2 regions of the Bacillus sp. 2175 genome follow, and region 1 is predicted to be linked to the other one. Evidence: riboswitches for the same ligand, from Rfam matches in the RefSeq annotation. Region 1 holds a riboswitch; the other holds the start of a gene.
The links. Region 1 has a riboswitch for magnesium ahead of mgtE (magnesium transporter). Riboswitches for the same ligand answer to the same signal wherever they lie in the genome.

Region 1 (11,700 bases):
CAACAACATCGGAATTGTTCTGATTGGACATGAAGGAGTATCTCCAGTAGCTGCTTTAGATCAAGCACGGAATGGAATTGTTCGTAACAATATCGTCCATCACAATTCATCTTTCAATAATACTAGTTATAACGAATATTCAGCTGATGGTATTTACGTGGATGGTGGGAAGGAAATTATTATTGAGCAAAATCAGAGCTATGAAAACGACCTCGGTATTGAAGTAGCTAGCGAACATGCGGGGAAAAGTGCAAGTCAAATTACAGTTAGAGATAATACAATATCTAACAATACTATGGGTGGCATTGCAATTGGTGGATATGACAGTCAGCAAGGATACGCTGAAAATAACACGATTACCAACAATTTGATTTATAAAAATGACACAAAAGATCAAGAGAGTGGTCAAATTGAATTAAATTACGATCTTCGTAACAATGTGATTACCAATAACGAAATCTATGCAAGTAATAGTCGTATTTTTATTAGCAATAATTTTAATAAAAACACTGGAAACAAACTCGATTACAATCATTACTATGGTGAATTCGATCAAACTAATGGCTTATGGCAATGGAAAAGAAAAATGTATAAAGGATTTTCTTCTTATCAAGCAGGTATGAACCAAGAAGGAAATGAACAACATAGTGTATTTAGCAAATTACCCTCTTCATTCAAACTAATACAGTAGTCTAATACTAAATTAGTATTACGTTATAAAAAAGTACATGCAATAGGCACTTTAAGAATACTAATAAATTTAACCTTATTAAAACAAAAAGAGATGCCCTAGTACCATACCTAGGGCATCTCTTTCATTTTATTATAAATAATCTTAATTTCTAGACCTTATACATCCCTAACAAATTAACAATTATCCACTATATTTTCTACTTAAAACATAGTATTATTATTAGCTGCTTCACTTGGAATCTCTTGAATTACATCCCAGTGCTCGACAATCTTTCCATCCTTGTTACGAAATATACCGACTATAGCAACTCCCTTATCTTGAGAATTAGTACGACAATGTACATGAAGAGCAACTGTATCCCCTTCAGCTACTACACGTTTAATCTCTGCAGAGGAATTAGGGTTTTTAACAAAATCCTCCTTAAAGAAATCCATGAAGGCTTTTCGTCCATCAGCAACAAAAGGATTATGTTACTTATACTCTTCACCTACATATTTTTAGTAAAAAACTCATAGTTGAATTTAATGTATCTAATTCCTTTTATTATCAGAATAAGCCTTTACAACAACTATTTATTATTTTTTATTTCATTAATTCTGTAATTTCTTTAATACACTTACCATTATCCATTGTTATATCTAATTTCTATTTAAAACCCTTCTTTGTACGTTTATACCTATATATCGTGTTAAATTGTGTGTGGCAAGATAAAATAAGCTGTTAAATTTAATTATTGTTAGGTAGTTTCTACAGTATGATATTATCACACAATTAGTTATACATATAAAAAAGGTTTCTTGCCTTGTAACAGGAAACCTTTTATGTATTATTAACCTACAAATCTAAAATTTCAACAATCTGACGTGCCTTAGCATTATCTATATAATAATGCATCTCTAATCCTCTTCTTTCTGATTGAAGTACGGTTCCCCTCAATTTTGATAAATGTTGTGAAACAGTGGATTGGGGGAGTCTTAATATTTCCGTTAACTGTGTAACATTGCATACTTTATGGTGCATTAATTCATTTACAATTTGTAATCGAACAGGATGTGCCATTACTTTTAATACATCTACATCGTCTTCGTGGATTTCAGATAGATTTCTTTCAGATATTAATGTTATCATTTTGCATTCTCATTTATTATTAATTTCTATTTTCCAGTTATCCTTATAATTAATACTTATAGCTAATTACCATTTGTCCTGTTGAGAAAATATATTCTCTTTTTAAAACAAAAAGGACACCGATTAATTAAAACGTTTTTTACCGCTTTAATTAATTGGTGTCCTCTAATTTTTTGAACAAAATATATCTTATTTTAAAGGATATTTTCAATTCTTTTTTCTCACGTCTAGTAAAATTTTATATTTTCTTTAAAATTCATATTAAGAATATTCTTCAAATCCTGAAAGCACAAGTTTGCGGCAAACTTATGCTTCATATCACATTCCACACCAATCAAGCTAATTAACACTATCAATGTAGTGCTAACTATCTTAATTGAATATTAGTAATAATGAGTTTAAATATTATCAATTAACTTTATATTACATGTATGTAAAAACAATGACATGATAAGCTTTTTCAAATTTTTCTCCTTGTAAATATTTGAAAATAGTATTTCAATACTCTCCTTACTGTTAATATGCCTAGAAAAAGAACCCCATAGGGTTCTTTTTCTGTTCATTCCCTAAAAATCTCATATTAATAAAAAAGAAGAGGGATATATCCTCTCTTCACCAATACAATCGAACATCTTTATACTTAAGGAAGGGCATACATTCATCAAGAGATGAAATGAACAATAATAGTTCACCTAGTGAATTATAACACAAATCCAATTCCATTAATAGATAATATTAACATTTATAGGATAATTGTGACAGAATTGTTAAGCATCTTAATATTAAAAGGTTTTATATGTATGTAAATTGAAAGTGGATAGTGTAAGAATAAAATATAAGGAGGATATACCATGTTTAACAAAAAACAAACATTCGTAACAACGGTAACAACTTTAACACTAGGATGTGGACTTACATTCGGATTAACACCGGCCTTTGCAGATTCTAACAAGATTTCCGCCAATAATATTCCTGTTCATACTATTCAGAACCAAGAACAAGAACCTTTTACTGGATATGTCATTTCAGTAGAGAACAATTATTTAGTAGTTGCAGCTACGCCTACAAAAGATGAAGCTCTTGCTTATCAACATGATTGGTGGGATCTAGTTTCTCAAAATAAGATTTTAAGAGTTCCTGTTTCAGATGATGAAAACTACACATTAGGTGAGAAATTAAATGTATATGCAGCTGCATGGACTAAATCCCTACCACCAATAGCTGTTATGCCTACAATTGAAAAAGTATTTCAATAGGTAATATTTCCAATAATTAAGCTATCCCATATAAAAAGGAGTCGAATAACGACTCCTTTTTATATTCTACATTCCCTTGGATTCCTTACCTTCTCGTACCCCTAATATTTAATAACATGCTTCTTTCTCCCTAGCTAAAGATGATATAGAGGTTATGTCACTCGCTTCTTTCCTTTCTTCTATGGAAGTAGCTATTATACTAGTCGAGTATCAAACATCATCATTATTTTATAGAACAAATAAGACATCTTCTTAATTCATGCTCTAATTAAAAAAGAGATCTAATACATATCTCTTTATAAAACATATTTAAAAATAAAAACCAAAGGACAACAAGCATATCTCTTTTGTTGTCCTTTAGTTTTTATCGTTGCCTATTCCATATTGTACTAAATTTTTTATTTTACTCTATTATAGAATGAGAATAAAGTTTGATTAAAACATCAATCTGACTTAATTTTTTTCCTACCAAACTAAATTATGCTGTAAATTCCTTATCCATTTAGAATATAGTATTTAGTAATTCTTGTTCTGGACTGAATTTTTTAGTATTATAGCCATCGATTAAACTTCCTTATGTATATTCTCTTTATAAATTGAGTAACTAAAGCATACATTGTTAAAATTCCCAATAACCACAGAAAATAATAAAATGGAAGTGGGGTTAAACCAATTTGAGTACTTAAACTGGTAAATGGAAGGGAAATCCCTATAAACATAACCAAGCCTGTAAGCATCAAAACTGGCCTAGCAGCCGTACTTTGTAGGAAAGGGATATGTTGAGTACGAATCATATGCACAATTAATAATTGTGTTAATAACCCTACTACGAACCAACCCGTTTGAAATAAGGATTGCATCTCAGGAATATTTGCACCAAATACATTCCACATTACGATAAAAATGATTATATCAAAAACACTACTTACCGGCCCAATAAAAATAATAAAACGAAATAAATCTTTTGTATCCCAACTTCTTGGTTTTATTAAAAATTCATTGTCTACTTTATCCCACGGAATTGAAAGTTGGGATAGATTATATAGTAAGTTTTGACATAATATTTGAATTGGTAGCATTGGAAGAAAAGGAAGAAATGCACTAGCAATTAATAAACTTAATACATTTCCAAAATTTGAACTTGCTGTCATCTTAATATACTTCAGTATATTTCCAAACGTTGTCCGTCCTTCCACTATAGCATCTTCTAAAACATGTAAGTCTTTTTCTATAAGTATAATATCTGAACTCTCTTTAACAATATCATCTGCTGTATGGATAGATACACCAACGTCAGACTGTTTTAAGGCAAACACATCGTTAATTCCATCCCCTATAAACCCGACTGTATGACCATTCATTTGAAGTGCCTTTATAATACGGAATTTTTGACTAGGATTTAATTTTGCAAACACACTTGTTTTACTTGCAAGTTTTCCTAATACCTTATCAGGAAGACTATCAATTTCATAACCCAGTACTGGTTCTCCTATATACAAGCCCATTTTCCTACATACATTTCTTGTCACGGACTCGTTATCACCTGTTAAAATTTTCACTTGTACTCCTTTCTTTTGTAGAGTATGAAGTGCAGCGATAGCCGATTGTTTGGGTGGATTTAAAAAACCTACATATCCAACGAGTATCATATCTGATTCATCATTTATAGAATAACTTCCCACTTTATCACTATTTAATTGTTTATATGCAACTGCAACAACTCGCATCCCCTGCTCTTGCCAGAGTTCAATTAGGTGTTTATTTCTACGCTGGATTTCATCTGTAATAGGAATTATCTTATTATTTTCTTTTATAAAACTACAAATTGATACAACTTCTCTAACTGCACCTTTACAAAGCATTATTCGTTCGTTAGCATTTTTTTCTATAACAACTGAAACTCTTCTTCTATCAAAATCAAATAGACATTCATCTATTTTGGAGTATTGAGACAAATCATATTTACTACTATCTTTTACATAACGTATAACTGATAAATCAATTTCATTTTTATTATTTGTATGGAAGTAACTATTTATATACGCTAATCTTAAAACCTCATCCGACTTCTCTCCATTTGTATCTGTATGGCGTACCAGATCCATCTTATTTTCTGTCAACGTGCCTGTTTTGTCGGTACAGAGAATATCAATAGCTCCAAGGTTATGAATAGAAGATAGTTGTTTTACAAGTACCTTTTTTTTACTCATATTAATAGAGCCTTTAGCTAAATTAGCTGTTACAATCATTGGAAGCATTTCTGGAGTGAGTCCAATTGCTATAGCAATTGCAAATAAAAAAGCCTCATACCAATTTCCATTAATACCCCCATGGATTATCATGACAATAGGAGTCATGATGATCATAAATTTAATTAATAGCCAACTAACTTTGCTTACCCCTTTATCGAATTTAGAATCAGATTTCTTGTTCATCTTAACCTGATTCTTTGCTATTGAACCAAAGTAAGTATCTGTTCCAGTACCTACAACTATTACTTTTGCTGTACCACTTATAATATGAGTTCCCATAAAACAGAGATTTTCTAATTCAATTAAATTTTGGATTTTTCTAATTTTACGTTTTTTGTACATATGGAAATACTGATTTGATTTTTCAACGGGTAATGCTTCTCCTGTTAGAGATGATTGATTTACAAGTAAATTTTCTGATGAGATAATCCGTACATCTGCAGGCACAATATTTCCAGCAGATAATTCTATAATATCCCCTGGTACAAGATCCTCAAGACCAATTTGTAACTTTCCACTTTCCTCCAATAAAGTTCTCTTATTTTCTTTATAAGGAATATTTCCCTTCCTGAGAACAGTTACCTTTTCATATACAAGATTTTTTAATCTTTCTATAGACTTCTGAGAACGAATTTCTTGTATGAACCGAATTAATACGCTTAACGTCACCATGATTCCCACAATAATAGTACCTTTTATATCATTGGTAAAAAAAGATAACATTCCTAATATAATTAGAAGAGAAATAAACGGACTTCTAAAAGAATTAAATAATGTTATATACCATTTTATTCTTTTTTGAGAAACTACTTTATTTTCTCCATACACTTCAAGCCTCTTAGTAGCTTCCTCGTGAGACAGCCCTTGAGACGTTGTTTTAAAAAAATCTAACGTTGATTTAACATCACTTTTTGCAATTTCAATTAGCATATTATAATTTTTGCTTAATACTTCCTGTTTATAAAAATATTTTTTATTAGATCTCAACAAATTTACCTCCTATCCAAATAAATAGAATTCCCCTGTTTTAAAAAAATAATTATAAAACTACATTTTTATAATTACTCTGAATTTTCAATTAAATTCAGAAGTTCAATAGCACTTAAATAGTATTATTCTCACCATAAATAGTAATTTTTATTTATAAGTTCCCTCTTATTAGCAACAAAAAACTACTATAGCCATAATTTTCAACTGCAACAATTGAGCTAGCACTATACATAATCAAAATTCCAAATACAATTGTAATGATAAGCGAAAACACCAACGGATATTCCAGTAACTTGAATACTTTTTTCATTTCTATTCTCTCTTTCTCTATACTTCCAACGAGTTTGTCTACAAACTTTGCGGGAACGAACTTAGGTATAAAAAAAACTTAATATAAGTTTCTTATAACCCTAGTAACATTTTTGCAATGGTAAAGTACAGAATTAACCCCGTTCCATCGACTAATGTCGTAATGAACGGACCTGAGATAACAGCTGGATCCAGCTTTAACTTATTTAAAATCAAGGGTAATACAGATGAAACAATGGACGACCAAATAACAATGAACAATCCAGTAATAGCTACAACTTGCGCGACTTCTGTACCTACGCCTAAAGTGTACGCACGAATTAATGCTGCCACGGCTAATGTAAGCCCTAGTAAAAGGCCTACTAATGCTTCTTTTTTCATAACACGAAATATATCTTTAAATTTCACCTCATTTAGAGCTACAGCTCGAACCAATGTAGTTACGACCTGTGTACCTGTATTTCCACCAGTTCCAATTAACAACGGAATAAAGAAAGCCAGTGCAACTACATGAGTTAATGTTTCTTCATAATGCCGAAGTACAGAACCAGTATATGCTTCTGCTACAAACAGAAGTAATAACCAACCTATACGTTTACGGTATATTTGCCAAATAGAAGTTTCGAAATATGGCTTATCTAATGGGGTGCTCCCTCCTAATTTTTGAATATCTTCAGTTGCTTCTTCTTCGAAAACATCCATTGCATCATCGAAGGTTATAATACCTATCATCCGATTATCCATCGTTGTTACAGGTATAGCGGATAAATCATAATCCATTAGTTTTTGTACGGCTTCCTGTTGGTCTAGGTTCACTGAAACTGAAATAACATCTGATGCCATTATCGATGATAAAGTTTTATCATCTGAAGCTAGCAATAATTCACGAATAGAAACAATTCCATTAAGCTGACCACGTGTATCCAGAACATAAATATACGAAATTGATTCAACCCCTGCCCCAATTTTTCTAATATGCGACAGCGTATCTTTCACTTTCCAATTTTCCCTGGCAGCAATATAGTCAATTGTCATCAAACTGCCCGCTGTTCCAGATTGAAAAACCAGCAGACTTCTAATTCTTTGTTGAGATTCTTCAGACAAAAGTTGTATAAGTTTTTCAGCCTGAAGTGGATGAATTGAAAGAATTACATCAACAAGGTCATCAATAGATTGCCTAGCTAATAGCTCTTCTCCTCTATCCACAGGCAAATTGGTACAAATATTATATTGCTCCTCTGGTGTAAGATAACTGAGAATTTTCGCACCTTTTTCAGTAGGAAAACATTTTATTAAAGATATCTGATCTTTATGTTGAAAACCTTTTATTTCCATTGCAATATCGTAGGATTGAATTTTTATAAGCTCTTGCACTAAGTGTGTATCTTTTGTTGCTAATAATTGTTGTAAGCATTCTTTCATCGTAATTCCTCCTTAAGGACAGTGGTACTTGGTATCATTTTCCCACTTCTAGGAAAACTAATTTCTTCATAAATATGGGATCAATATCATCAATCATTAGTCTTCCCCCCTTTTATAAAAGATTTATTACAAATAAAATTTTGCATATAAAAAACCTCCCTTAGTAATTCAACTAAAGGAGGTTGCTAAAAAAGACATAGCTAAATAAAGCTCATTCCCCCTAGTTGAGTTTTGGCACTATACAACGTAAAGGATGAATCATTCATCACTTAGCTATCTTAAGAAGAGCCTTAATCCGACAATTCCTGTTCTACCCATTGGCATCTTTCGATATTTTTGGGCAATAGCCTGTGTTTGTATAGGAGCCTCACCTAACAGGTCATAGATATCTCAAATTTTTTGTTCGTTTCGTGTTAAAGCATATCTACTATTTTTGAACTTGTCAAGTAATAACAGAACTTATTTTTTCAATTAAGACAATATCAACAACAATAGTAATTTACATAATGCCAATTCCATCGTCTTACGCTATGATTGGCTGACCGTTTCCATCAAATTGTTTCCATTCATATTCTAGCTACCGCTTTTACAACTTCAGGAGGAACATTTTCTTTTAATAATGCGTTATGAGGCTTTACTCCTCTTCTAAAATAGCGTAATAATATTCGTCCCACCATTCATTCCCATGTGGTATACACTTCCTGAAATAGCCTTCTCTTCTCATTCCAATCTTCTCCATCACTCGATATGATGGTATATTCTGTGGCTGACATGTAGCTATAATTCTATGTAACTTCAATTCCTTAAACCCATATTCCAATGTAGCTTGTGCTGCTTCAGAAGCATATCCTTTATTGAAATATTCAGGGTTGAACACCCAACCAATCTCATAAGTATGCTCACCAAAGTATTTATGAAAAACTATATGACCAATCAAAATATCTTTATCAATTAATACTACAGGAAAGTTCTTAGCGTTTTCACCAATATTTTCATTTACAAAGTTTTTTGTATCTTCTTCAGTAAAAAAACCTTCAGGTATGTATTTCATAACATTGATATCTGATGTATACTCATGAACAGCTTGCCAATCTTTGAACTCAAATTTTCGTATTAATAATCTTTCTGTTTTTATAAACATTTACTTTTCCCCCTCAAAAAATTGCAACTATATTTTAAATCCTCATTTAATCCTTAAACTAAAAAGAACTTGTAGGAATCTCTACAAGTTCTTTTTAGTTTAAGGTGAATATACGGGCCAAACAAACTATCTTACAGATTGACTGTAGAAATTTTAGGGGTAATGCTTTGACAAATATATTATATAACAAATATTAACATCTATAGGATTTATTTTTAAAAATCATATGAATTAAGAAAGGAAGTAGTTTTTTTCTTAGATACTATTATTAATAACTGGGTATCATTATATTTCATTCTGCAACTTATTTAGAAGAACTATGTACATTTCGAAGAAGTTTTTCAATAAGTTTTGTTTTTTCATTTACCTTTGTGGCATATGTGTAGAGTAAACATCCAGCGCCTTATTACATTCCTGTGATAGGTTTCCAAATGTTCCTCCCCGAACCGGACTTACATCTCTCAATGTATCCGGCTCTCCATCTGTCTTCTGCATTTTATATCTCGCCCTTGTGTCTTTTCATATGACACTCTTTACAGAGTGCGATAGTCTTTCGATTTCTCGCTATCATTTGTTTTTCAAGATATGATTTATTTGACTTTGCTCGTAGATTCTTTAATTTCTTAATGTGATGCATATGTATCACAACATTGCTAGCTCCGCATAGTTCACATGTTTCCGCCTTGATTCTATCTGACAATTTAGTCGTACTCATTACATGCCGAGTATTTGGTAAAATGTCTGTTCCTTCTAGTGATAAATTTCTTGTCATTGGAAACTTTCTTTCAATGAAATGAACTTTATTCATTCCTTTCTTTGTCTCATACTGTACAGTAAATTGTCCGTACTTTTCGTATTTCTTTCGAATTTGTTTCGTACGTGTTCTGTATTTTGACGCAAAAGTTTTCAACATTGAATAATACATGAAATATGCAAAGCGGTGCATGTGATTGCTCACATTTTCAGCTAGTCGATAGTAATTGTATAACCCTCGAATTTCGCTATTATATTGCGTGATAATCTCTAAATCTTCATTGTGTTGGAAATATCCTCTTGGCTGAGGTTTCCAAGTGCCATCGGCACACATTTTAATGGCCTGATACTTTTGAAGTTTCTTTATCCATGCCTCATGTGGCATTTTTAATTGAATTTTACCGTTAAGAACCCTAGAAGCTCTCCCAAGACTGTTAATGCGTGTTGCTTCACTTTTAAACACTTTAATTTCAAATCCTAGAAATTTAGCGTGTTTCTTGAAGGCATTTGTTATCAGAGTCTTTTCCATAGATAATTCTAATTTTAGCTCTTCTTTCAAAAATGAAGCTATCTCATTTTTAATAAGAATTGCATCCTCTTTAGAACCTATTACTCCAATAAGAAAGTCATCCGCATATCTTACATATTTGAGCCTTCTATAATTTTCATCCATTGGATTATTATAAGGTGTTTGTAACAACTTCCCTTTCAAAACTTTTTGTTGTTCTTTTAGTTCCGTAATTCGTGTTACTTCTCCATTTAGATAGGCAGTATCGATTTTCTCTTGAATCTTTCGTACTTTATACTGTAAATTACTATACTCTTTATTAATTTGTCGCTTTTTCCCTGATTCAAATCTATCCTGATACTTTTTCATATAAACATCTAATTCATTTAGATAAATATTAGAAAGTATTGGACTAATGATTCCACCTTGAGGCGCTCCACTATAGGTATTATGAAATTTCCATTCTTCTAAATATCCAGCTCGTAAGAATTTCCAGATCAACTCTATAAACGCCTCATCCTTTATTCTTCTTTTAAGAATTGTAACTAGAGTATGATGTTCAATATTGTCGAAAAATCCTTTAATATCTCCTTCGATAAACCATTTACTACCTGTAAATGTGCGCTTTATCTCTAATAACGTGCTATGGCATCCCTTTCCTTTTCGGTATCCATGTGATGAACTAGAAAAGCTTGAATCGTATATTGCTTCTAGTATCATACGTATAACTTCTTGGACTAATTTATCATAAAAACTAGGAATTCCTAATGGCCTTTTCTTGCCATTTTTCTTTTCAATATAGGTTCTTCTAGATGGATATGGTTGATAGCTTTTACTTTTTAAAACACTTATCAAGTCCTCCACTTCCTTCATAGAAAAACCATCAATAGACCTTTGGTCTACTCCTATCGTTAATGCGCCATCATTTTTACTTAGATTATCGTATGCTAATAAAAAGAAATCTGGGTTATATAAATTACGATAAAGTCTTGTATATTGATATTCCTTATTAAGACTCTTCGTTCGCAGATTGCTTAGTACTATTTTTGGACATTGCATAGTGCCTTTCGCACCTCCCCAATTTGGTAATAAGCTAACAGACTGCCTTCCTTCGCCCTGTACTAGGCTTTCCCTAGCTCTGACTACTACGAAGGCTCCGTTGTCATATTAGATATTCATGAGCCATACTTCTTGACTGTTACATCTTGAAGTTATCCTCAATAGCCTCGCAGGCATTCTAACTTAGA
Region 2 (11,700 bases), 720 kb from region 1:
TGAATGCTAAGAGAGTGAGAATGAATTACAAAAGAAAGGTGCATAGGCGCCTTTCTTTTTTTGAAGGGATTTTTTGTTACGAGTTAGTACAAAATTGGGTTCAGGGGGTACTATAAAATTTTAGCTTGATGGCGATGGGGTAGCATCCACGTCTATCAACATCACTACACCTATATTTAATACTGCGTTACGTGCCTTGAATCAAGTGAAAAACAAGACCCATTTTGTAAAAACTGAAACCAACGTTTTCTAAACTGAACTTGAGCCATATCTGCATGAACATGGGCCTCCATTTTTAAAGCTTCTGGTATAGGTCTAGGATGTTGACTTTCTACAATAATTTGATCCTCTTTTAGTACTCTTAAACTAAATTTAGCTAAAATTTGGTCTAGTAAAGGGAAGTACTTTAAAAATGTCCTTCCGGTATATCCCATAATTAATGTCTCTTCTTCATCAATTGGTGTAAACGTAATGTACTGAATAAATGACTCATTCTCCTGTTTGCCACTGTGAAGCATCCACTGATGTGGGAATTTGTATTCAAGGTAAGCATCACCATTTGAGAATATAAACTGATCCAGTGTTCCCTCCAGCTTATAATTGGTTGATTCGGCTTTTGTTTTTCTACCAATCGTTTTTTTATGTACATAAGCAAGATGAGCAATATCCAGCACAGATTCGATTGATCGAGTAAGGTGTGCATTCCAAGTGGCGTGGAAGAAAGAGAGTTTAAAAGGAGTGTTCTCCATTACATGAAAAGTTTGCCATTCAGGTGGAGTTTCCTCATTATCAGGATATATCCAAATCAACCCAATCTTTTCTTTTACAGGGTATGAGAGGGTATGAGCAAATTTCGGGATAGGTTTATTGGGTTGGGATGGAATTCTTACACAAGTACCACAACTATCGAACTCCCAACCATGGTAGGGACAGACTAGTTTACCATTTACTACTTGTCCCAGTGATAAGTCAGCGCCACGATGAGGGCAGTAAGGTGATAGGGCCTGAACTTCGTCTTTTTCATCCCGATATAATACAAAATCTTTGCCAGCAACTCTTTTTTTTACTGGAATCTTTTTTATATCTTTTGCATAACTCACAGCATACCAATTACGTGGGAATACTCTATTTATATTTAGAGTCATTTATTTTCTCCTTCTTTTTTATTCACCTAGTAGATATTAGTGGTGTCTACTGTATACTGTCTATTCTATGCTATAAAATATTTTAAATGTTCGTCTAAAATTAAGAAATCTACAGTTTGATCAAATCATTATGAAAGCCTGTATAATCTCTCTAAATGTAACAAAAATGACTATAGTACAATAGATTTTAAAAAGGAGAATGTCTTATTTTATTGAAAATTGAGATATTAAGCAATATTCCTATTGCTATTAAATTGACCATTAAAGAACTTCCACCAAAACTTACAAATGGAAATGGAGTACCTGTAAGAGGAAATAGTCCCGTAATACCACCTAAATTTACAACTGATTGCATACCAATCATACATCCTATACCAATTGCTATAAAACTGCCGAATGGATCTACACATAATTGTGCAATTTTTAAGGAGCGAAGTACCATAGTCAAAACTCCCACCAATAGAATAAATACACCAATAAATCCTAGTTCTTCAGAAACTATTGCCATTATAAAATCAGTATGTGGTTCCGGAAGATACCCTGTTTTTTGTATGCTATTTCCAAATCCACGACCAGTGATTCCTCCAGAGCCAATGGCAATAAAAGAGTTTACAAGCTGATATCCATTTCCTTGCGCATCAAGAAAGGGATTGAAAATCGTAGTAATACGTGTCTTTTGAACTGCTGATAAACTATATTGAATCAAATAATATAAAATAGGTAACCATAAAATAGAACCGATGGTAGTTCTTTTGATTAGTAGATTTATATTTATTCCTGAACAAAGAAATATGCTAAAACCTATACCTAATATTAAAAGTGCAGATCCTAAATTTGGTTGTTTAAAGATAAGAAAAAAAATTGTAGCTAAAAAAAATAAAAGTTTTCCGATACCACTCCAGTTATTTTTAGCTTGTTCTTGTCGCAATGCAAAAAAACGGGCTGTTACAAGTATTGTTCCTAATTTAAGAAATTCAGCTGGCTGTATTCCAAAGATCCATGATTGAGCATTATTTACCACTTTTCCTTTCCATAAAACCATAATTAATAAAAAAATCCCCCCAATCATAATACAGATTGAGACTATTCGTTTTTTCCATATTTCATATGGGAGTAAAGCACAAATTATTAATCCTATTGTTCCTAAAAGTAGCTTTGTTAATTGAGAATCAACAAAATGTCTACTGTTATAACCGTAATGTTGGACAGCGACAATGGAGCTTGCACTATACATCATGATAATGCCTAAAGTACATGTTATGAATAGAGGAAGGAGCAATAGATAATCGAGTTTTAATATTTTTTTCATTTTAATATCCTCCTGATTTAAAACAAAACATAATATTACATTTGTTAATGAATAGAATCTTGTTCTCGTCAATTACTAAATATGACTTTTGTTTAGAAAGATTCTATCACTTATTCCCTGTTTTTTACGCAAAAATCCCCCTAGTATGTAACTAGAGGGATTCAAAATGGCATGACTAAATAAGGCTTTTCCCCCCTAGTAGAGCTTTGGCACTATACAACGTAAAGTAATGAAAATTCATTACTTAGCTATCTTAAGAAGAGCCTTAATCCGACAATTCCTGTTCTACCCATTGGCGTCTTTCGACATTTTTGGGCAATAGCCTGTGTTTGCATAGGAGCCTCACCTAACAGGTTAAGCAATATAAATTTTATGTGTTTGTTTCGTGTAGCAAGCATAAATATATTTTTTTTGCTTGTCAAGCAACCATATTGCTAATTTTATTTGTTTTATTGCTTTATAGTCCTTTGAGAAATGATATAAAAAAATGTCTGTAATCATTCTGTATAAGTACATATTTTTGACTTGTAGTGTATCGTTTGATTAAGTAGTTTAACCATATAAATTTGATAAACAGTAAAGAAGATTTTAATCATAAAAGAAGATTTTTTGTGAATGTTCTTTTTGTATACAGAATGACTAATTATTCATCTTTTGTTATAAAGTTGGAATTTGATTAAAAATAATAAGTTTCATATGTTTTATTACGTTTCTTCGAATTAAATCTATTTGAATTCTATGTTTTTTAAGGGGAATTTTAAATTTATAATAAAATATAATTTCATTTTCTATAAAAGATTTTTTTATAAATGGAATTGAAAGTCAGTTGACAAATATTAAATTCTGGTTTAAATTTTGAAGTAATTCAATAAACTTTGTTAGGTGAGGCTCCTGTATAGAGAAACGCTGCTGCCCAAAAATGTCGAGAGACGCCAATGGGTCAACAGGAACGGTCGGATTAAGGCCCTTCTTAATGTAGCTGGTTATAAAAACCTATGCTATACAGTGCTAAAACTCAACGAGGGAGTGGTATACGATTTGATAGAAAGGCACCTCTGTGATTTCGGCAGAGCTGTCTTAATAATCATTTGTTTGTATTGTGAAAAAACCTTTACTCCTTTTTGAGTAAAGGTTTTTCTGTTTAATGTTATTTATTTTTATCTTGTCTATATTCAAAAAGGAGGTAATTCTAACTAATGAATTGATTGCAATGTAACTATTATTGCTCTAATAAAAAATTTAAGACAGATAAAATAAAACAAAACCACTCATGAAACTCTAGAGTCTCCCTTAGCAATATGAGGAGGAGTTAACATGAAGAAATTATTAAAGGAATTACTTATAACCCAAAATAACTTGGATGCAGAGAAAGTTTTACGTCTTCCGTCGTATGATATTGCGCAAGAAGTAAAACAGTTTTCAATTGAAGATCAAGTCATATTACTAAATACGATTCCTGTATTAAAAAGCTCTAAAGTTCTTCAATATATGAGTGCAGAAGAAAAATATAATATCTTAATTCACTTATCTGAAAATAAAGCTAAAAAGTTACTGAATTTACAACCGATTGATGAATTAGTAGATTTACTTCTAGCGGTTCATCCGGAAGAACAGGCTAAATTAATGGCGTATCTAGATAAAATTACAAAACATAACGTAAAAAAATTAATGACTTTCAAACCTGAAACGGCAGGAAGTCTTGTTACAAGTGATTTTGTTGCAGTTAGAGGAAATTGGTCAGTAAAAATGACATTGAAGTACATTAGGGAACATTCTGAAAATGTAGAATCAATATCTTATAGTTATGTTCTTAATAGTCATGGTTATCTTGAGGGAATCGTTTCCATACATGAGTTATTACTAGCAGCAGATGAAGAGATATTATCTACTATCATGATGCCAGAGGTAATTTCAGTACACGCTGAAGTTGACCAGCAAGAAGTTGTAAAAAAGCTACTGAATTATAATTTAGCAGCAATACCTGTCACAACAGCAAATAATAAAATGATTGGTATTATAACATTTGATGACGTAATGAATGTTATGGAAGCAGAAGCTACAGAAGATATTCAAAAGTTAGGCGGAAGTGAACCATTGAATCAATCTTACTTTGAAGCTAGTATTTGGAGCATTTTCCTAAAACGTCTACCATGGTTATTACTTCTTTTTGTTGCTGAGGCATATACAGGTACAGTATTAAAGTATTTTGAAGACGAAATTGAAACTGTAGTTGCCCTTGCTTTCTTTGTTCCATTATTAGTAGGTACTGGAGGGAATACAGGAACACAGGTTGTAGCAACAATTACTCGTGCAATTGGTATTGGAGAGTTAAAATTTAAAGACATTTTCCGTGTAATGAAAAAAGAATTTGCAATTGGTATGCTTCTTGGACTTGCACTTGGGATAGCTGGGCTCATTCGTGCTTATATGTTAGGAGTTGGAGCAGAAGTTGCGCAAGTTGTAGCAATTACTTTATTATTTATTGTTATTTGGGCTTCTCTTGTAGCAGCTGTTTTACCTTTAATTCTAAGAAAATTAAAACTAGATCCTGCAGTTGTTTCAGGTCCATTTATTACAACATTTGTTGACGGAACAGGATTAATAATTTACTTCATGGTTGCAAAAACGTTATTAAATTTATAAATATACACTAAAAAAACGAAATCCGGAATAAGTATGTTGCCTTAATTGCTAAAACATAGTGGGGAATTCAGGCATGAGGAAATCAAACACTTTTGTCTTTAGATAAATAATATTTTAATGGATTTATTGAATGTAATGAATGCTGGAGGATAAAACTATGAAACATCTAAGAAAAATCTTCAAACGAATTTTGCTTCTATTTTCTATTTTAATGATTATTGGCGTAGGAATACTATTTGGTACTAGCTATGGCCGAGAGCTTCGTATAACAATCGCTGGGAGTATATTAACTTCTCAGCATCCACAATATGCGAAATATACATTCCTATCCCAAAAGGAACTAGATAAACTGCAAGATAGAATTAATCATCCAAAATGGTCAAACAGTGATGAGCATATTTATAAAAAAATAGTAGGAAAAAGATTAGAAGAATTAAAAAATCAGCCATTAGAAATTGATGTAGAAACAATTAAAAGTAATAAAGATAGTCGCTTTCTTTTCGAAGGAAAGTTAGTAACAATTAGTAATCCTTTCAATGTTAAACTTGTTAGCCATCAAGGAACACAGGGTGCTAACAGGGGAGAAAAAATTAGTGTAATGGCAAAACGTAATCATGCACTTGTTGCTGTGAATGCAAGTGGATTTGCTGACGAAACAGGAAGGGGTGGAGGAAATGTTGCTACTGGAATTGTGATAGAAAATGGGAAAGCTATTGATACAAATATGGATAGAAATGCCCCTACAATTATTACGGGATTAACAAAGTTTGGTCAAATGATAACAGGAAATTATTCTACCCAACAACTGTTGGATAAACAAGTCGTTTCCGCAGCTGGATTTATGCCACAGTTAATTGTAAATGGAGAAAAAATGATTACAGAAGGAGACGGCGGTTGGGGGTCGGCTCCAAGAAGTATTATGGCCCAAAAAGAAGATGGTACAATTATGTTTCTAGTTATTGACGGTAGACAGACACATAGTATAGGAGCTACGTTGAAAGAGTGTCAAGATATTCTATATGAAAAAGGAGCTATAAATGCAATGGCAATGGATGGAGGTTCTTCTGCTACGCTATATTTAGGAGGAAAGGTTATAAATTCACCGTCTACATTATCCCATGAAGATCGTTATTTACCGAACGCTTGGGTGGTAACAGCAAACCAAAAACAAAAAATAAAGATGACAATTGATGGGAGAAAAATAGATACCAAAACATCAGATGAATTTGATGCGAACATTTCAACGAATTTATGAATTATTAAAAATAGAACAAATACATGATTTTTATCTCGTTAGTTGGAAAATTAAAATTATTTTTTAAAATTAGAAATTATTATTTCATATTCATGATTTGCACAATATCAAACGAGAGTGATGAGGATTCCAAATTTACGGAATTCTTATCACTCTTTTTTAGTTTTTGGTAAATATGGAACAATATCCTTACTTTCACTGTCTATTAAGCGTTAAAACATTTTTTATTAAATAAATTAAGAAAGGAATCATCATTTTTAACTAAGGGAGAAGATTGAATTGAAAAAATTATGGATGCTGCTTTTCGTTTGTTTCGCGGTTATGTTGGTAGGATGTAATAAAAACGAACCGCCAAAACAAGCATTTGAAGAATATATCAATTTATGGAATGATAGAAAATTTACAAATATGTATGATCATTTATCAGATCATGCAAAAAAATCAATTTCTAAAAAAGAATTCACAGAAAAATATCAAAAAATCTATGAGGGGATTGGAGCTAAGGATTTAAAAGTTAAAATGAAAGGAGAGAATACGAAAGATAAAGAGCTTTTTCTTTTTGAAGTTAAGATGGATACCGATGTAGGATCAGTTTCATTCATCCATGAAGCAAAACTTGTGAAAGATAAAGAGTCTTGGAAAATAGATTGGACGCCAGACTTCATTTTTCCAGGAATGAAAAAAGATTACAAAGTACGTATGCAAATAGAGCAAGGAAAACGCGGAGAAATATATGATCGAAATGGAAAAGGGCTTGCAACGAATGGTAAAGCGACTGAGGTTGGAATTATTCCAGAGAAACTAGGCGAAACAGCAGCGCAAACGAAAGAAATAGTAGCACAATTACTTGATATGTCTATAGAAGAGGTCGAACAAAAGCTCACAGCAAAATGGATAAAACCAGACTCCTTTGTACCAATTGGTATTTTAAAAGAGGGAACCAGACAGAATGATTATATTGAATTAGAAGGAGTTTCATCTCACCCAGTAAATATTCGTACGTATCCATTAGGTGAAGCAGCGGCACACTTAACTGGATACATAGGAAAGGTGAATGCGGAGGAGTTAAAATCACTTCAAAAACAAGGTTATCAAGCAGATGATTTAGTAGGTAAGACCGGTTTAGAGAAAGTGTTAGAAAATAAATTGCGTGGTGAAAAGGGTGGACGCGTATTTATAGAAGATGAGAAGGGGAAAGAGATTAAAAACGTAGCAAAAAAAGAAGCAAAAGAAGGAGAAAATGTTACGTTAACAATTGATGCTGCAATTCAAGAAAAAATCTTTAATGAGATGAAAACTGAAGCAGGGTCTAGTGCAGCGGTCAATCCTAAAACAGGTGAAACAATCGCACTTGTAAGTAGCCCTGCTTATAATCCAAATATAATAGTTAGAGGAGCATCGAAAGCCCAACGAGAAGCATGGAGTAACGACTCGAAACTACCAATGACGAATCGCTTTACACAAGCATTTGTACCAGGTTCCGTATTTAAAACGATCACAGGTGCAATTGGTTTGGAAACAAACACAATAAATCCGAAGGAAGAATTTAAAATTCAAGGATCGAAGTGGACAAAAGATTCGTCTTGGGGAAATTACTATGTAACGCGTGTAAAGGATGCAAGTCCAATTGATTTTGATAAGGCAATGAAGTACTCTGATAATATTTATTTTGCTCAACAAGCTTTGAAAATGGGAAAAGATCAGTATGTAAATGAATTTAAAAAGTACGGATTTCATGAAAAATTACCAATCGAATACGAACTTCCTATTTCAATCATTGCAAAAGATGGGATAAAAAACGATATTCAACTAGCAGACACGGGCTATGGACAAGGACAAGTACTAATGACACCACTTCATTTAGCATTAACATATGCACCGATTGTGAATGAAGGGAATATTCCGTCGCCACATCTTTTAAAAGAAGCAAAAGTAGCAGGGAATTGGAAAGAAAATGTGGTTTCTAAAAAGAATCAAGAGATATTAAAGAGCGCATTAATTAAAGTCATTAATGACCCTGATGGCGCAGGAAGAATTGCAAAGGTTGATGGTGTAACGCTTGCTGGTAAAACTGGTACAGCAGAACTGAAAGAGTCGAAAGAAGCAGACGGAAAAGAACTGGGATGGTTCGCAGCTTTCGATGCAAATGCGCCAGACATGATTGTTACAATGATGATTGAAGATGTAAAAGGAAGAGGAGGAAGTAACGTTCCAGGTGAAAAAGTAAAACATGTATTTCAGAAATAATACTTAATTATATGGTGAATTTTTTGACTAAATTTATTACAGGTTTGCTTAACTCAAAGATATAAATTGGGGAAAATATAGAACAATTAAATTTCAAAAAAGCATTCTCGATTAGAAAGAATGCTTTTTTGCTGTGATTCTAGAAAAGTTGACATTGTTAATGGCAAATAGAAGGAGATAGCAAATTGAAATGGACAAGTGGAGTGTTACGTTAAATTCAAAAAACAGATTTTCATGAGTAGAATTTTATCATTGTATGCTTTACTTGTTTTTTAGTAGTATTATTCTGCTTGAAAAAGATAAACAATGGAACAAATGAAACTTGTATCTTGTCTATATATTGAAACCATAATAAAAGTGAGGGCAGTTTTTATGTTTATTCAAATAAGTTTGAGGTGTGGAAATGGAACAGACGTTTATTGAAAAGTGTAATCATGATGAGCTGGACTATGTTATAAAAGACTATTGGCAAGATGTATGGAATTATTCATTTATTATTACGAAAGATCCACACTTATCAGATGATATCACGCAAGATGTATTTATAAAGGTGTTTAAAAATTGGAATTCATTTCGAAAGGAGTCATCTATTAAAACGTGGATATTAAAAATCACAAGAAATACGGCAATAAACTATTTGAAATCCTCTTATTTTAAAAGGATATCTTTAATAGGATTTTTTAGTGACGATAAGCAATCCCTGTCAGCAGAACAAGAATTTTTTAAGCAAGAAGAAATGAATGATGTGTGGAAGGTTGTATTAGAACTACCTAAAAAGCACCGTGAAATAATTATATTGGACGCAAAATATGAATTATCTTATGAAGAAATGGCTGAAACATTAGGAGTATCCATTGGAACTGTAAAATCGAGATTAAGTAGAGCGAGAAGTAAGGTTTCAAAATTAATAGGGGAGGGTAGTAGTGATGAACAATAAACAAAATCCTGACTGGTATAGAAAAATAAAAAAAGGGCCAATGGAGAATCGTAAAGATGAAGAAGAATTTATTTCTAAAATAAAGCAGTCTATATATGAAAATAATGAAGTGGATTTTGTAAAACATAAAAGACCATTTCGTAAAAAAGCATTACCTATTGTAGTTGTTTTGGTTTGTACAATGTTATTTTTCATTGTTCAACAACCTTGGCTTGATGATAATAAATCGCCGGTACAAAGTAGTACTCAAATTAAGCCTAAAACAAAAGATGAGTCTGCTCAAGATCCATCATTAAAACAATTTATGAATGAACTATATCAAAGTACGAACTCAAAAAATGAAAATAACTTGTACAAAGCGTTAAATGATGAAGTTCTATTTAAAGGAAAGAGTTATAGGAAGGATGAACTGAAGTTTGATGAAGATATCTTTCATGAGTTGCAAGTCGCCCTTACAATGGGAGGAGAGTTTGCAAAAGATACAAAGCAAGTATATAAAGTACCAAGTGGATTGACAGAAAGTAACCAACCAAACCAAGCGCATTTTATATATGCAACTGTTACTGGAAATAAAACGAAAATTTTAGCTGAACCAAAGAGAGAATCACAAGTTTTATATGAAATATCTAATGAAATGGTAAAAGCTTGGATTCCAGAAAAAGTGCAAAATGATGGATATATAAAAATTTCGACAATTAACGGTAATACTGGATATGTACAGAAAGAGTACGTTTTAACTGATATTAAATATTCATTTATGTTCGAAAAGAATAATGAAGGAACATGGAAAATAATAAATATAGATTCTATATGGTAAAAGAGGAAGGTTCACTTTAATGAACCTTCCTCTTTGTTTTTATTCTCTTTTTGAAGAGTATTCCAGTACTCTAAAATTTCTGATGTAACGAGAGCGGCAATGTTTTTTTCTGAATTACTACCAGGAATAACGACAGAAACGGCAATTTGTGGATCTTCAGTAGGAGCATATGCAATGAAAAGAGAATGATTTATCATTCTTTCTTGCTCATTCGGAAAACCTGTAATACCTGTTTTACCTGCGACGTCAAAGGGCAACTTTTTAATTTCCTCTATATTTTGACTCATTCCACCTTGCACGACACTCCAAAAGTTCATCGGGTAACGATTTGAACTTTCTAAAATTGGTTTAAACTTTTTTGTTTCCTTACCGTCCGGACTAATAATTGCACTTACAGTTTGAGGTTTATATTTATCACCTTTACTTGCCAAAGTTGCTGCATATTGAGCGAGTTGAAGAGGGGTATGCACTTCATTTCCTCCCCAAGAGGCGTTTAATAAAGCGGAGATTCCATTTTCAAACTTATTAGATGGATGGAATTCATATTGTCCGTCTTCTTCAAAGGGTAAATCAATCCCGGTTTTAGAACGTAGGCCGAATTGCATTAAATAATCTGTCCATATATGTGCCACTTTTTCTATATTCCCATTATTTTGGTTGAATAGGGGCAGAGCTACTTTTGCTGTCATAAATGTGTTAGATGAATTAATGATAGCCTGCCTCGGTGTAATCTCCCCTGTTGGTGTTCCAGGCGCATTCGTAATGTTATTTTGATTATCATACTGAAAAGTACCTTTATCTAAATAAGTATCTTCGGGTTGGAAAAGCTTTTCGTTTAATCCAATTAAAATAGTGAGTGGTTTTATAGTAGAAGCCATATTTACATAAGATTCACCATACTTTAATTTTTGAATTGCTTTATTTTGCGAAAGAGAGTTAATGTTTTCTTTTCTAGAAGATACACGTGTATTTAATATATTTGGATCAAAAACTGCCGTGTTGGCCATAGTTAAAATTGCGCCAGTTTTTGCATCGCTTACTACAGCATAACCAGCTTTAGCATCAGGTATTTTCTTAATTTGAGATCTTAATGCTTCTTCTGCTTTTTGCTGCAACTCAGAGTCTAAAGCTAGCCGTACATCTTTACCTATTTGTACTTTTTGAATGTCCCATAAGAACTTTTTATTATTCAATTTAAAAATAAGAGTTTTACCTGGTTTTCCTTTTAAATCATTTTCATATTGCAGCTCAATCCCGCTTTTTCCAACAGCCATATGCTTTGAATTAAGGTCATTTTCTACATACCCAATTACTTGTGAACCAATTTCGTGTTTAGGATAATATCGA

Region 2: linked by a shared signal. The riboswitch ahead of ACXKY9_RS15550 (FtsW/RodA/SpoVE family cell cycle protein) and the one ahead of mgtE (magnesium transporter) in region 1 are both predicted to bind magnesium.

Annotation. Positions count from the first base shown of each region.
Region 1 covers NZ_CM173819.1:2,254,851-2,266,550, reverse strand. Annotated here, with positions in the region: gene ACXKY9_RS11905 (right-handed parallel beta-helix repeat-containing protein) at 1-691, shown strand, start outside; partial or broken gene ACXKY9_RS11900 (nuclear transport factor 2 family protein) at 895-1,191, opposite strand; gene ACXKY9_RS11895 (ArsR/SmtB family transcription factor) at 1,529-1,822, opposite strand; gene ACXKY9_RS11890 (DUF3221 domain-containing protein) at 2,674-3,078, shown strand; gene mgtA (magnesium-translocating P-type ATPase) at 3,630-6,320, opposite strand; gene mgtE (magnesium transporter) at 6,723-8,051, opposite strand; M-box (ykoK) riboswitch at 8,261-8,437, opposite strand; gene ACXKY9_RS11875 (GNAT family N-acetyltransferase) at 8,686-9,192, opposite strand; partial or broken gene ACXKY9_RS11870 (lysozyme family protein) at 9,497-9,577, opposite strand; gene ACXKY9_RS11865 (reverse transcriptase/maturase family protein) at 9,689-11,512, opposite strand.
Region 2 covers NZ_CM173819.1:2,979,796-2,991,495, reverse strand. Annotated here, with positions in the region: gene ACXKY9_RS15555 (aromatic ring-hydroxylating oxygenase subunit alpha) at 177-1,145, opposite strand; gene ACXKY9_RS15550 (FtsW/RodA/SpoVE family cell cycle protein) at 1,333-2,454, opposite strand; M-box (ykoK) riboswitch at 2,639-2,815, opposite strand; M-box (ykoK) riboswitch at 3,322-3,487, shown strand; gene mgtE (magnesium transporter) at 3,769-5,097, shown strand; gene ACXKY9_RS15540 (phosphodiester glycosidase family protein) at 5,255-6,352, shown strand; gene ACXKY9_RS15535 (penicillin-binding transpeptidase domain-containing protein) at 6,632-8,599, shown strand; gene ACXKY9_RS15530 (RNA polymerase sigma factor) at 9,003-9,536, shown strand; gene ACXKY9_RS15525 (SH3 domain-containing protein) at 9,526-10,353, shown strand; gene ACXKY9_RS15520 (peptidoglycan D,D-transpeptidase FtsI family protein) at 10,365-11,700, opposite strand, start outside.